2 regions of the Bacillus sp. PK3-067 genome follow, and region 1 is predicted to be linked to the other one. Evidence: riboswitches for the same ligand, from Rfam matches in the RefSeq annotation. Region 1 holds a riboswitch; the other holds the start of a gene.
What was found. A riboswitch is a leader RNA that binds a small molecule or an ion and turns the genes downstream of it on or off. The one in region 1 is predicted to bind thiamine pyrophosphate.
Positions count from the first base shown of each region.

Region 2: it holds a riboswitch for thiamine pyrophosphate, as region 1 does, so the genes downstream of both, thiC (phosphomethylpyrimidine synthase ThiC) here and thiM (hydroxyethylthiazole kinase) in region 1, are expected to answer to the same signal.

Region 1 covers NZ_CP096490.1:412,956-418,194, forward strand. The annotation lists gene topB (DNA topoisomerase III) at 1-2,051, opposite strand, end outside; TPP riboswitch at 2,261-2,373, shown strand; gene thiM (hydroxyethylthiazole kinase) at 2,446-3,255, shown strand; gene thiE (thiamine phosphate synthase) at 3,271-3,930, shown strand; gene M1D73_RS02200 (anaerobic C4-dicarboxylate transporter family protein) at 4,046-5,239, opposite strand, start outside.
Region 2 covers NZ_CP096490.1:5,131,286-5,136,524, forward strand. The annotation lists gene M1D73_RS26520 (cytochrome d ubiquinol oxidase subunit II) at 1-586, shown strand, start outside; gene M1D73_RS26525 (arsenic transporter) at 978-2,336, shown strand; gene thiC (phosphomethylpyrimidine synthase ThiC) at 2,438-4,198, opposite strand; TPP riboswitch at 4,313-4,428, opposite strand; partial or broken gene M1D73_RS26535 (L-lactate permease) at 4,500-4,571, opposite strand; gene M1D73_RS26540 (transposase) at 4,617-4,886, shown strand.

The DNA of each region.
Region 1 (5,239 bases):
AATGTTGATAATTTCTCACGATAGCCACATTTACATGCGAAAATTTGGCCTGCACCCTCACCACGTAATTCTAGTTTCTTCTTACATTGCGGACAGCGAGCGTTTGTTGTACGAGATACATTTTTACGATGACCACATTCACGATCTTGGCATACGAGCATTTTTCCCTTTTTGCCGTTTACTTCTAGCATTGGTTTACCGCAGTCTGGACAAGACTTCGTTGAAATGTTGTCATGTTTATATTTTTTATCACTCGATTTAATTTCAGAAACGATTTCTTTCGTATAGTTCTTCATTTCAGAAATGAATACTTCTTTTTTCAATTTACCTTTTGCGATAGCCTCAAGTTTTTGTTCCCATTCACCAGTTAGTGTAGGAGATTTTAATTCTTCTGGTACTAAATCAAGTAACTGGCGACCTTTTGAAGTAATGTGAATATCTTTACCACGTTTTTCAATTAAGAATGAATTGAATAGCTTGTCGATAATGTCTGCACGTGTCGCTACAGTACCTAATCCACCAGTCGATTTTAACGTATCAGCAAGTTGTTTATTTTGCGTATCCATATATTTTGTAGGATTCTCCATTGCTGAAAGTAAAGTCGCTTCGTTAAATCGTGCAGGTGCTTTTGTTTGACCTGATGTTTGCATAATTAACTTTACAGCTAATGTATCGCCCTTTTCAATGTGAGGTAGAATCTGCTCTTTTACGTCATCAGTTACATCATCGTCTTCAAATCGATTTTCGTATACTTCCTTCCAACCAGCATGTAAAATCGTTTTTCCGCGTGCAATGAATGTTTCATTGCCGACCTTTGTGCGTAACGTTAGTTGTTCGTATTCGAATGCTGGGAATAAAACAGCTAAGAAACGTTTTACAACTAAATCATAAATTTTGCGTTCTTTATCTGTGAATGCTGAGAAGTTAACGTATCCTTCTGTTGGAATAATCGCATGATGATCGCTTACTTTACTATCATCAACAAATGATTTGTTAGGTTTGATAGGCTTTTGTAATACTTTATGTGCGAAGGGACGGTATTCTCCAACACCACATGCTTTTAGACGTTCTGGAAGTGTTCCAACGATATCAGATGAAATGTAGCGTGAATCTGTACGAGGGTACGTTAGTACTTTATGCTGTTCATACAATTTTTGCATAATATTTAATGTTTCTTTAGCAGAGTAACCGAACTTTTTATTCGCATCACGTTGCAATTCAGTTAAATCGTAAAGACCAGGAGAGAATGACTTCTTCTGTTTCTTATCAATTTCCACAACAGTAGCATTTTGTTTATCTAAACGTTTTACAATACCATCGATTTTTTCTTTATTAAAACTACGGCTATTGCCATTTGCATCTTGCCAAGTAAGTTTGAGCTTCTCCATTGTTTGAGCTTCGACGCCGTAGTAAGTTTGAGCTTTGAAGTTCTTTATTTCATCTTCACGACTAGCAATCATAGCAACAGTAGGGGTTTGTACACGGCCGCAATTTAACTGGGCATTAAAGCGAGTCGTTAAAGCACGAGTTGCATTAAGACCGATATACCAGTCAGCTTCTGAACGCGCAACTGCTGAAGCGTATAAATTATCATAGGCTTTACCTGGTTTTAAATTTGCAAAACCATCTTTAATTGCTTTATCGGTTACAGATGAAATCCATAGACGTTTGATCGGTTTATTAATGCGAACCTTATCAATAATCCAGCGAGCGACCAATTCTCCTTCACGTCCAGCATCTGTCGCTACAATAATTTCATTTACATCCTTTCTAAGTAGCTGACTTTTTACAGCATTAAATTGTTTACCAGTTTGTTTAATAACCGTTAATTTCAAACGCTCAGGTAGCATCGGTAAATCTTCTAAATTCCACTTTTTATATTTCACATCATAACTTTCTGGATCTGCTAATGTAACGAGATGACCTAAAGCCCAAGTTACAATATATTTATTACCCTCAAGATAGCCGTTTCCTTTTTTATCACACTTCAGTACACGAGCAATATCTCGTGCAACGGAAGGTTTTTCAGCGATTACAACGCTTTTTGACATATTAAAAACATCCTTTCAAATTTCCATAAGTTAAATATAGCATACATCTTCTTGAGATTCAGTTTCGCTCCATATTTCAGCTGTTTTTAATGGAGTTAACAAAATCCCAACTGATTAAAGTTTCACTTTATCAGTTGCCTCTATATCAAATAGAAAAGTAAAGAACTTGTTATTTTACTAGAATAAGAGTAGACTTTGAAGTAGATGAATAAGAAACACATGGGAGTTTGTGGATACAAACTGAGAGTATGGCTACTAGTCCGTCATTGACCATTTGAACCTGTTGGATAATGCCAGCGTAGGGAGAGTGTAAAAGCACATATTCAGGCACTTTGCGTACGCGCAAAGTGTCTTTTTGTGTATCTCCCATCATTATAGTTAGGAGATGAAAAGGATGAATATGAAAGAAATTAGTAAAGTAGTGGATTTGGTGAGAGAATCTAATCCGCTTGTTCATAATATTACAAATGTTGTTGTAACAAATTTTACTGCTAACGGTTTGTTGGCACTTGGGGCATCGCCTGTAATGGCGTATGCAAAAGAAGAAGTGGCAGAAATGGCTAGCATTGCTGGAGCGTTAGTATTAAATATGGGAACACTTCGTCCTGAAGAAGTAGAAGCGATGTTACTTGCCGGTAAATCAGCAAATGTGAACAATGTACCAGTACTGTTTGATCCAGTTGGTGCAGGAGCAACATCGTATCGGACAGAAGTTGCGAGACATATTCCGGCTGAAATTGAATTAGCGAGTATTCGCGGAAATGCAGCTGAAATAGCGAACGTTATTAATGAGAGATGGGAAATTAAAGGGGTAGACGCTGGTACTGGAAATGGCAATGTTGTAAGTATTGCAAGGCAGGCAGCAGATGAACTAAATACAGTTGCGGTCATTACTGGAAAAGAAGATGTTGTTACAGATGGAGAGAGAACTATTGTTATTCGAAATGGTCACCCTATTTTAACGAAAGTTACGGGAACAGGTTGTTTACTAACTTCTGTAATAGGAGCATTTGTAGCAGTGGAAAAAGATTATGTAAAAGCAGCAGTAGCAGCATTAACGTTTTATGGTGTAGCTTCGGAACTGGCAGCTGCTAAGACCGTGGAAAAGGGACCTGGTAGTTTCCAAATTGAATTTTTAAATCAGTTAGCGAATACTACTTCTAGTGATATTGAGAAGTATGGAAAGATTGAGGAGTTAGAGTAAGAGGGAGTGAAAGAAATGGCACGCATTGAAATAGATAAAATGTCTAAGCTATTGCAAGTGTATTTTATTATGGGAAGTAATAACTGCACGAGGGATCCTTTAGCTGTATTGAAAGAAGCGTTAGATGGTGGAGTGACAATTTTTCAGTTTCGCGAGAAGGGGGAAGGTTCTTTAATCGGAGAAGATAGAGTGCGCTTTGCAAAAGCATTGCAGACGCTTTGTAATGAATATAGTGTTCCTTTCATTGTAAATGATGATGTAGAATTAGCCATTGAATTAGATGCAGATGGTGTTCATGTCGGACAAGATGATGAAGGAATTACATCTGTTCGTGAAAAAATGGGAGATAAAATTATCGGCGTATCTGCTCATACAATTGAAGAAGCACGCTTTGCAATCGAAAATGGAGCAGATTATTTAGGCGTTGGACCTATTTTCCCAACGAGTACGAAAAAAGATACGAAAGCGGTTCAAGGAACGAAAGGATTAGCCTATTTTAGAGAACAAGGAATTACAGTGCCAATCGTTGGTATTGGTGGGATTACAATTGAAAATACAGCGGCAGTTATAGAAGCGGGTGCGGACGGTGTTTCAGTTATTTCAGCAATTAGTTTAGCTGAATCTGCGTATGAAAGTACGAGAAAATTAGCTGAAGAAGTAAAGAGAAGTTTGTAGGGAAGGACGTGTAGTATTTTAAGTGCTACATGGAGAAATAGACTGCCCCAAAATTTAAACAAACATTTGATTAAAAAAGCACAAACCTTTTTAAATAAAGGTTTGTGCTTTTTCTTTAAAACATAATTGAAATTAAGAGCATTCCAATTCCGATAGAAGTAAATGTTGCGATTAAGCCAGGAATCATAAAACTATGATTTAATACGTATTTACCGATACCTGTTGTACCAGTACGGTCAAAGTTAATAGCAGCAACGATTGTTCCATAGTTTGGAATGAAGAAATATCCATTTACTGCAGGGAACATAGCAATCAGTAGCGCTGGTGGAATGCCAAGAGATAGTCCAAGTGGCATTAAGGCACGTACTGTTGCAGCTTGGCTGTACAGTAAAATAGATAGAATGAATAGTGCGATGGCAAATAGCCAAGGTGCACTTGTTACTAAATGCTGAATGGATCCTTGAATCATATTTAAGTTTCCGTTAAAGAAAGTATCTCCCATCCAAGCGATACCGAAAATAGCAACAACTGCTGTTGCTCCTGCTTTAAAGACGTTACCAGACACAATGCTTTCTACATTTGGTTTACAGAAAATAATAATAAGAGCCGCGATAGTTAACATAACCATCTCAATTGTGTTCGGCATGGAAAGACGAGCTAACTTCCCATCAACTATCCATCCTGGACGAAGTGCTTCAAATGAACCAAGAAGTACAACAAGGAAGGTTCCTACTAGGAAAAGGATAACTGATAATTTTGCGCCCTTTACACCTACAAATGCTTTTTTCTCTTCAAGCTTAGGAATCATTCCTTCTTTTAATCGTTTTAAGTATTCAGGGTCTTCATTTAATTCTTTTCCCATCTTACTAGCAACGAATGCAGCTATCATACAAGCGATGAAAGTAGAAGGGATACTTACTTTTAAAATATCTAATAAGGTGATTTTATAGTCAGCTAACATTGCTAAAAGAGCAACTGTGGCAGCTGAAATTGGACTAGCTGTAATTGCTTGTTGAGAAGCGATTACGGCAATCGACATTGGGCGTTCCGGTCTAATCCCTGATTCACGAGAGACTTCTGCAATAACAGGAAGTACAGAATAGGCAACGTGACCAGTACCTGCACATAGTGTGAATAAATAAGTAACAATTGGAGCAAAAAAAGTAATACGCTTTGGATTTTTTCGTAATGCCTTTTCAGCTAGATGAACAAGATAGTCCATTCCTCCAGCAGCTTGCAAAGCACCAGCAGCTGTAATTACTGCCAAAATCATAAGCATTACATCGATAGGAGGCGCGGTTGGTTGTAG
Region 2 (5,239 bases), 710 kb from region 1:
AGAAGTACTCCTGTATGGAAAACTTCTTTCTAGCCCGGTTATCTACTGTTATATGCTCTTCGGACTAACGTCTGAACTATTTCTCTCCTCTCTCTTTCTTGCTGATTTTGCGAGAGAACAAAGTTCAGAAGATACGTATAGAATTTATAGAAGAAATGCTATCATTCTTGGTCCTGCAACGCTCGTTACAGCAATCATCGCCCTCGTTGTAATGGACCCAGAAACACATTGGCTTATGCAAGGATTAATAAAGCAATTCCCGTGGTTTACAGTTTCTATTGTTTTATTCGTTATCGGATACTCGTCCCTTTGGTGGACAAACAAAAAATACAATACACTAGGATACCCTCGCATTGCCGTTTTAGCTGTCGTCGCTCAATATGCATTTGCCAGCTACGCTTACGGCGTCGCGCATTTACCTTATATTATTTATCCTGACGTAACTGTATTTACAAGCTTTACAACGAAAGAAACGTTCTATGCACTGCTCATTCTATACGCAATTGGGATTGCAATTTTATTACCAGGATTTATTTTCTTCTGGAATTTATTCTTGAAGGATCGTACTTTTTTGAAGGAAAAATAATATAGTCTTGGAGTCTGTCCCAAAAGGCATTTTGGAATAGACTCCTTTTGTCATGTTTTGTCGATAAGTCGATATATTTTAAAAATCGCTGATATATTTTAAGTTGCGCCGATATATTTCAATAATCGCTGATATATTTTAAGTTGCGCCAATATATCTCCATAATTGCCCATATAAATCTCATTTACTACCTTACTGCCCAATCAATTTATAGACTCCTATCACAATAGTTATTTCACTACGAGTGACACTTGTCCTTTAGCTTGAAAAACACATATTCGCTTCATCTCGTTATACGTCTAGTTCTTCTTATTTTTTGCTGAATATACTACCAATATAAACTTGAGACAAGCTACATCTGTTCAAGGGAAAATAGAAAGGTAGGCAAAATATGAGCATTGAAATATGGATTACTATTATTGTATTCTTCTTAACGATGATCGTTATCTTTTGGCGGCCTCGAGGTTTGAATGAGGCGTGGCCAGCAGCAATCGGAGCTGGTATCATCATAATTACTGGACTTGTATCAAAACCAGACGTCATGGATATTATAAGTAAAATTGGCGGTGCTTCCATAACAATATTAGCGACCATCGTCATGGCAGTTATATTAGAAAGCTTCGGCTTCTTCCATTGGTCCGCAGCGAAACTGGCAAATCTAGCGAAAGGTTCTGGACGCCGTCTATACTGGTATATTCAATTATTATGTTTTCTTATGACTCTTTTATTTAATAACGACGGTAGTATTTTAATTACAACTCCCATTTTAATTCTTCTTCTAAAAAACCTTCAATTAAAACCACATCAACAAATTCCTTATTTATTAAGCGGAGCTTTAATCGCTACCGCATCTAGTGCACCAATTGGTGTAAGTAATATCGTAAACTTAATTGCATTAAATATCGTTAATATGACTCTTTATATGCATACTGCTATGATGTTTGTACCTGCAACATTAGGCTTATTATTTATGTCATGGCTCATGTATACAGTTTTGAAGAAAAAACTTCCGAAAAAATTACCTGTTTCTTCATATGATATTGAAGAAATTTTCTTCACGAAAAACTTCCATCCACTAAAAGGAAATAATTCTGTTGATACGAAACAAAAACGGACAAGATTCATGTTAAAAGTATTAGGTTTCGTCTTCCTGATGCGCTGTCTTCTATTCGTTGCATCCTTCTTATCCATCCCAATTGAAATCGTTGCAGTACTTGGTTCACTCGTTCTTCTCATTTGGAGATGGTACTACTTACGAACAAATCCTGTCGACATTTTGAAAAAGACACCGTGGCACATTTTAATTTTCGCCTTCTCTATGTACGTCATTATTTACGGACTCCACAACGCAGGATTAACAGCTGCACTTGTACAATGGCTCGAGCCAATTGTGAATCAGCATCTACTCTATGCTAGCTTTGCAATGGGCGGACTTGTATCCATCCTCTCTAACGTCTTCAATAACCATCCTGCCCTTATGATTGGTACAATCACATTAACAGAAATGGGACTAGATCCAGTCACATTAAAAACAATCTATCTTGCAAACATCATTGGTAGTGACATCGGTTCACTATTACTACCAATTGGTACACTAGCTTCACTCATTTGGATGTATATTCTGAAACAAAACAAAATTAAAGTAAAATGGAAAGACTATTTAAGTGTATCCCTTATCGTTATCCCGCTCACAACAGTCGTCACACTATTCCTCTTATTCTACTGGGTACATCTCTTCTTTGCCTTATAAACAACAGAATCCCCATTTGCTACCGTCTTAGCAAATGGGGATTCTTCTATAATAAAGTTAGGTACTACAGTGTGATCAATCAAGTAAAGAGGTGTAACATATTATTGATATAAATGACTACCAGCTTCTTTAAATTCTTCTGCTTTCTCTTTCATTCCTTTTTCAATTGCTTCTGTCGTTTCTAAATCATTTTCTTTTGCATACTCACGAATATCATGCGAAATTCTCATACTACAAAACTTCGGTCCACACATTGAACAGAAGTGAGCTGTCTTTGCCCCTTCTGCAGGCAATGTTTCATCGTGATATTCCATCGCACGTTCAGGATCTAAAGATAAATTAAATTGATCGCGCCAACGGAATTCGAAACGTGCTTTTGAAAGTGCATCATCACGCTGATGAGCCGTTTTATGTCCTTTCGCAAGATCAGCCGCATGCGCTGCAATTTTGTACGTAATAACACCCGTGCGTACATCATCTTTGTTTGGCAAACCTAAATGTTCTTTCGGCGTTACATAACAAAGCATCGCCGTTCCAAACCAACCGATCATCGCAGCTCCAATTGCCGATGTAATATGGTCATAACCTGGTGCAATATCTGTCGTTAGTGGCCCAAGTGTATAAAACGGCGCGCCCTGACAAATATCAAGCTCTTTCTCCATATTCTCTTTAATTAAGTGCATCGGTACGTGTCCAGGTCCTTCAATCATAACTTGCACATCATGTTTCCAAGCAATTTTCGTTAATTCGCCAAGTGTTTCAAGCTCAGAGAATTGTGCTTCGTCATTTGCATCTGCAATCGATCCTGGACGTAATCCATCTCCAAGAGAGAACGAAACATCGTACTGCTTCATAATTTCACAAATCTCTTCAAAATGAGTATATAGGAAGTTTTCTTTATGATGGAATAAACACCACTGCGCCATAATCGAACCACCACGCGAAACGATACCTGTCGTACGCTTTGCAGTAATTGGAATGTAACGAAGCAATACACCAGCGTGAATCGTAAAGTAATCAACGCCTTGCTCCGCTTGCTCAATTAACGTATCACGGTACACTTCCCATGTTAAATCTTCTGCAATTCCATTTACCTTTTCAAGCGCTTGATAAATCGGCACAGTTCCAACTGGTACAGGCGCATTACGAATAATCCACTCACGCGTCGTATGAATGTTTTTACCTGTAGATAAATCCATAATCGTATCTGCACCCCAGCGCGTTGCCCACGTCATCTTCTCTACTTCTTCTGCAATAGAAGAAGATACAGCAGAGTTTCCGATATTTGCATTTACCTTCACGTGGAAATTACGCCCGATAATCATCGGTTCTGCTTCTGGATGATTAATATTCGCTGGTAAAATAGCGCGGCCTTCTGCGATTTCCTTACGAACAAACTCCGGCTCTACTCCTTCACGAATTGCAACGTATTCCATCTCAGACGTAATAATGCCATTACGCGCATAATGCATTTGCGTAACATTTGCACCTTGCTTCGCTCTAAGCGGCTGGCGATCCATTTGCGGGAAAACAGGTGTATGTTTCGAAGCCACTTTCACACCATCATCCTCTGGTTTCACCTCGCGCCCTTCATATGCCTCTACATCCCCGCGCTCCATGATCCAAGAATGACGCGGCGTTGGAATTCCCTTTTCCAGCTCCACTTTATACGCCGGATCCGTATAAGGACCGCTCGTATCATACACACGGACTGGAGGATTTGGGATGCCGTTCGTTTCGCTTTGTTCAATCTCACGCATCGGCACTTTCATGCCTGCGCGTGGTCCATCCACATATACTTTCTTACTCCCTGGTAAACTCGATTTCAATTCAATTTGCTCAGCTGAAACAGACTGTTTCATAACCTTTGTTGCCTCCCCTGTTCGTGACAAGGACGAGATATGGCCAGCGCATGCCAAAATAAAAAGAGCCAGGTCCATAAAAAAATAAGGACCTGGCTCATAAAAGACATCATTATGTAAAGCCGTTAACTTCCCTACGCTGGTACGAGCCAGATCAGGTCCAAAGGGTTAAGAAGTTCACGCGCTTCTCTCTCAGCCTACGCATACGTTAGGCACCCCTAGTTTATCACTGATTTAATTTTCAATACTTTCCCATCATACACGATAATCTGAAAAATGCAAAGGTTATTTCTTTTTCTCTTTATGGAATCATCCACGTTAAATAATATGCTTGAACATACGTTATAATACCAACAATAATTATGAAGAACACCCTATTGTAAAAATAGTTTATGATTTAACATGGGAGTTTAAAAACATCTTCACCACAAAGAGTGTTGAGAATCTCAACCATTGTATTAAGAAAATTAAGAATACTAATATACAAGAGTTTAAGAACTTTACGAATGGATTAGCCCGGGATATTGAAGCTGTCAGAAATGCGGTAACTTATGAGAATAATAATGGTCTTGCCGAAGGGAGCATAAACAAGTTAAAGCTTATTAAAAGAATCATGTATGGTCGATGCAAATTCTCCACATTGCGGACAAAGATTCTACTTTTGGAGAGAATGAGACTTTTCAACTAACTCCGGGAAGAACCATTTTTTACTTGCCAAATACATTCATCAGTCCCGTTTGCCAAAGAGCCTTTGTCTCTGCTGTATTTCGCTACAACTGCTACTGTTACCTGCCATACAACCTGCAATAGAGATAGGTAACAATTTACTATACAAGGAACAAAATTGACCTGCTCCTCCATTTAGTGATTTAACTATCTTTATTATTCAGAGCTAAAACTCAAAGAAAAATCTCTTACATTTATTGTAACGTAATTTCCTTAATATGTTAATTATTTTTTGTTGTCTTGTTAGTTAAAGGGGTACTTAGTACAAAAAATAACCGTAGATAGTAGCACGAACACTGTTCTTGTTATAATTAT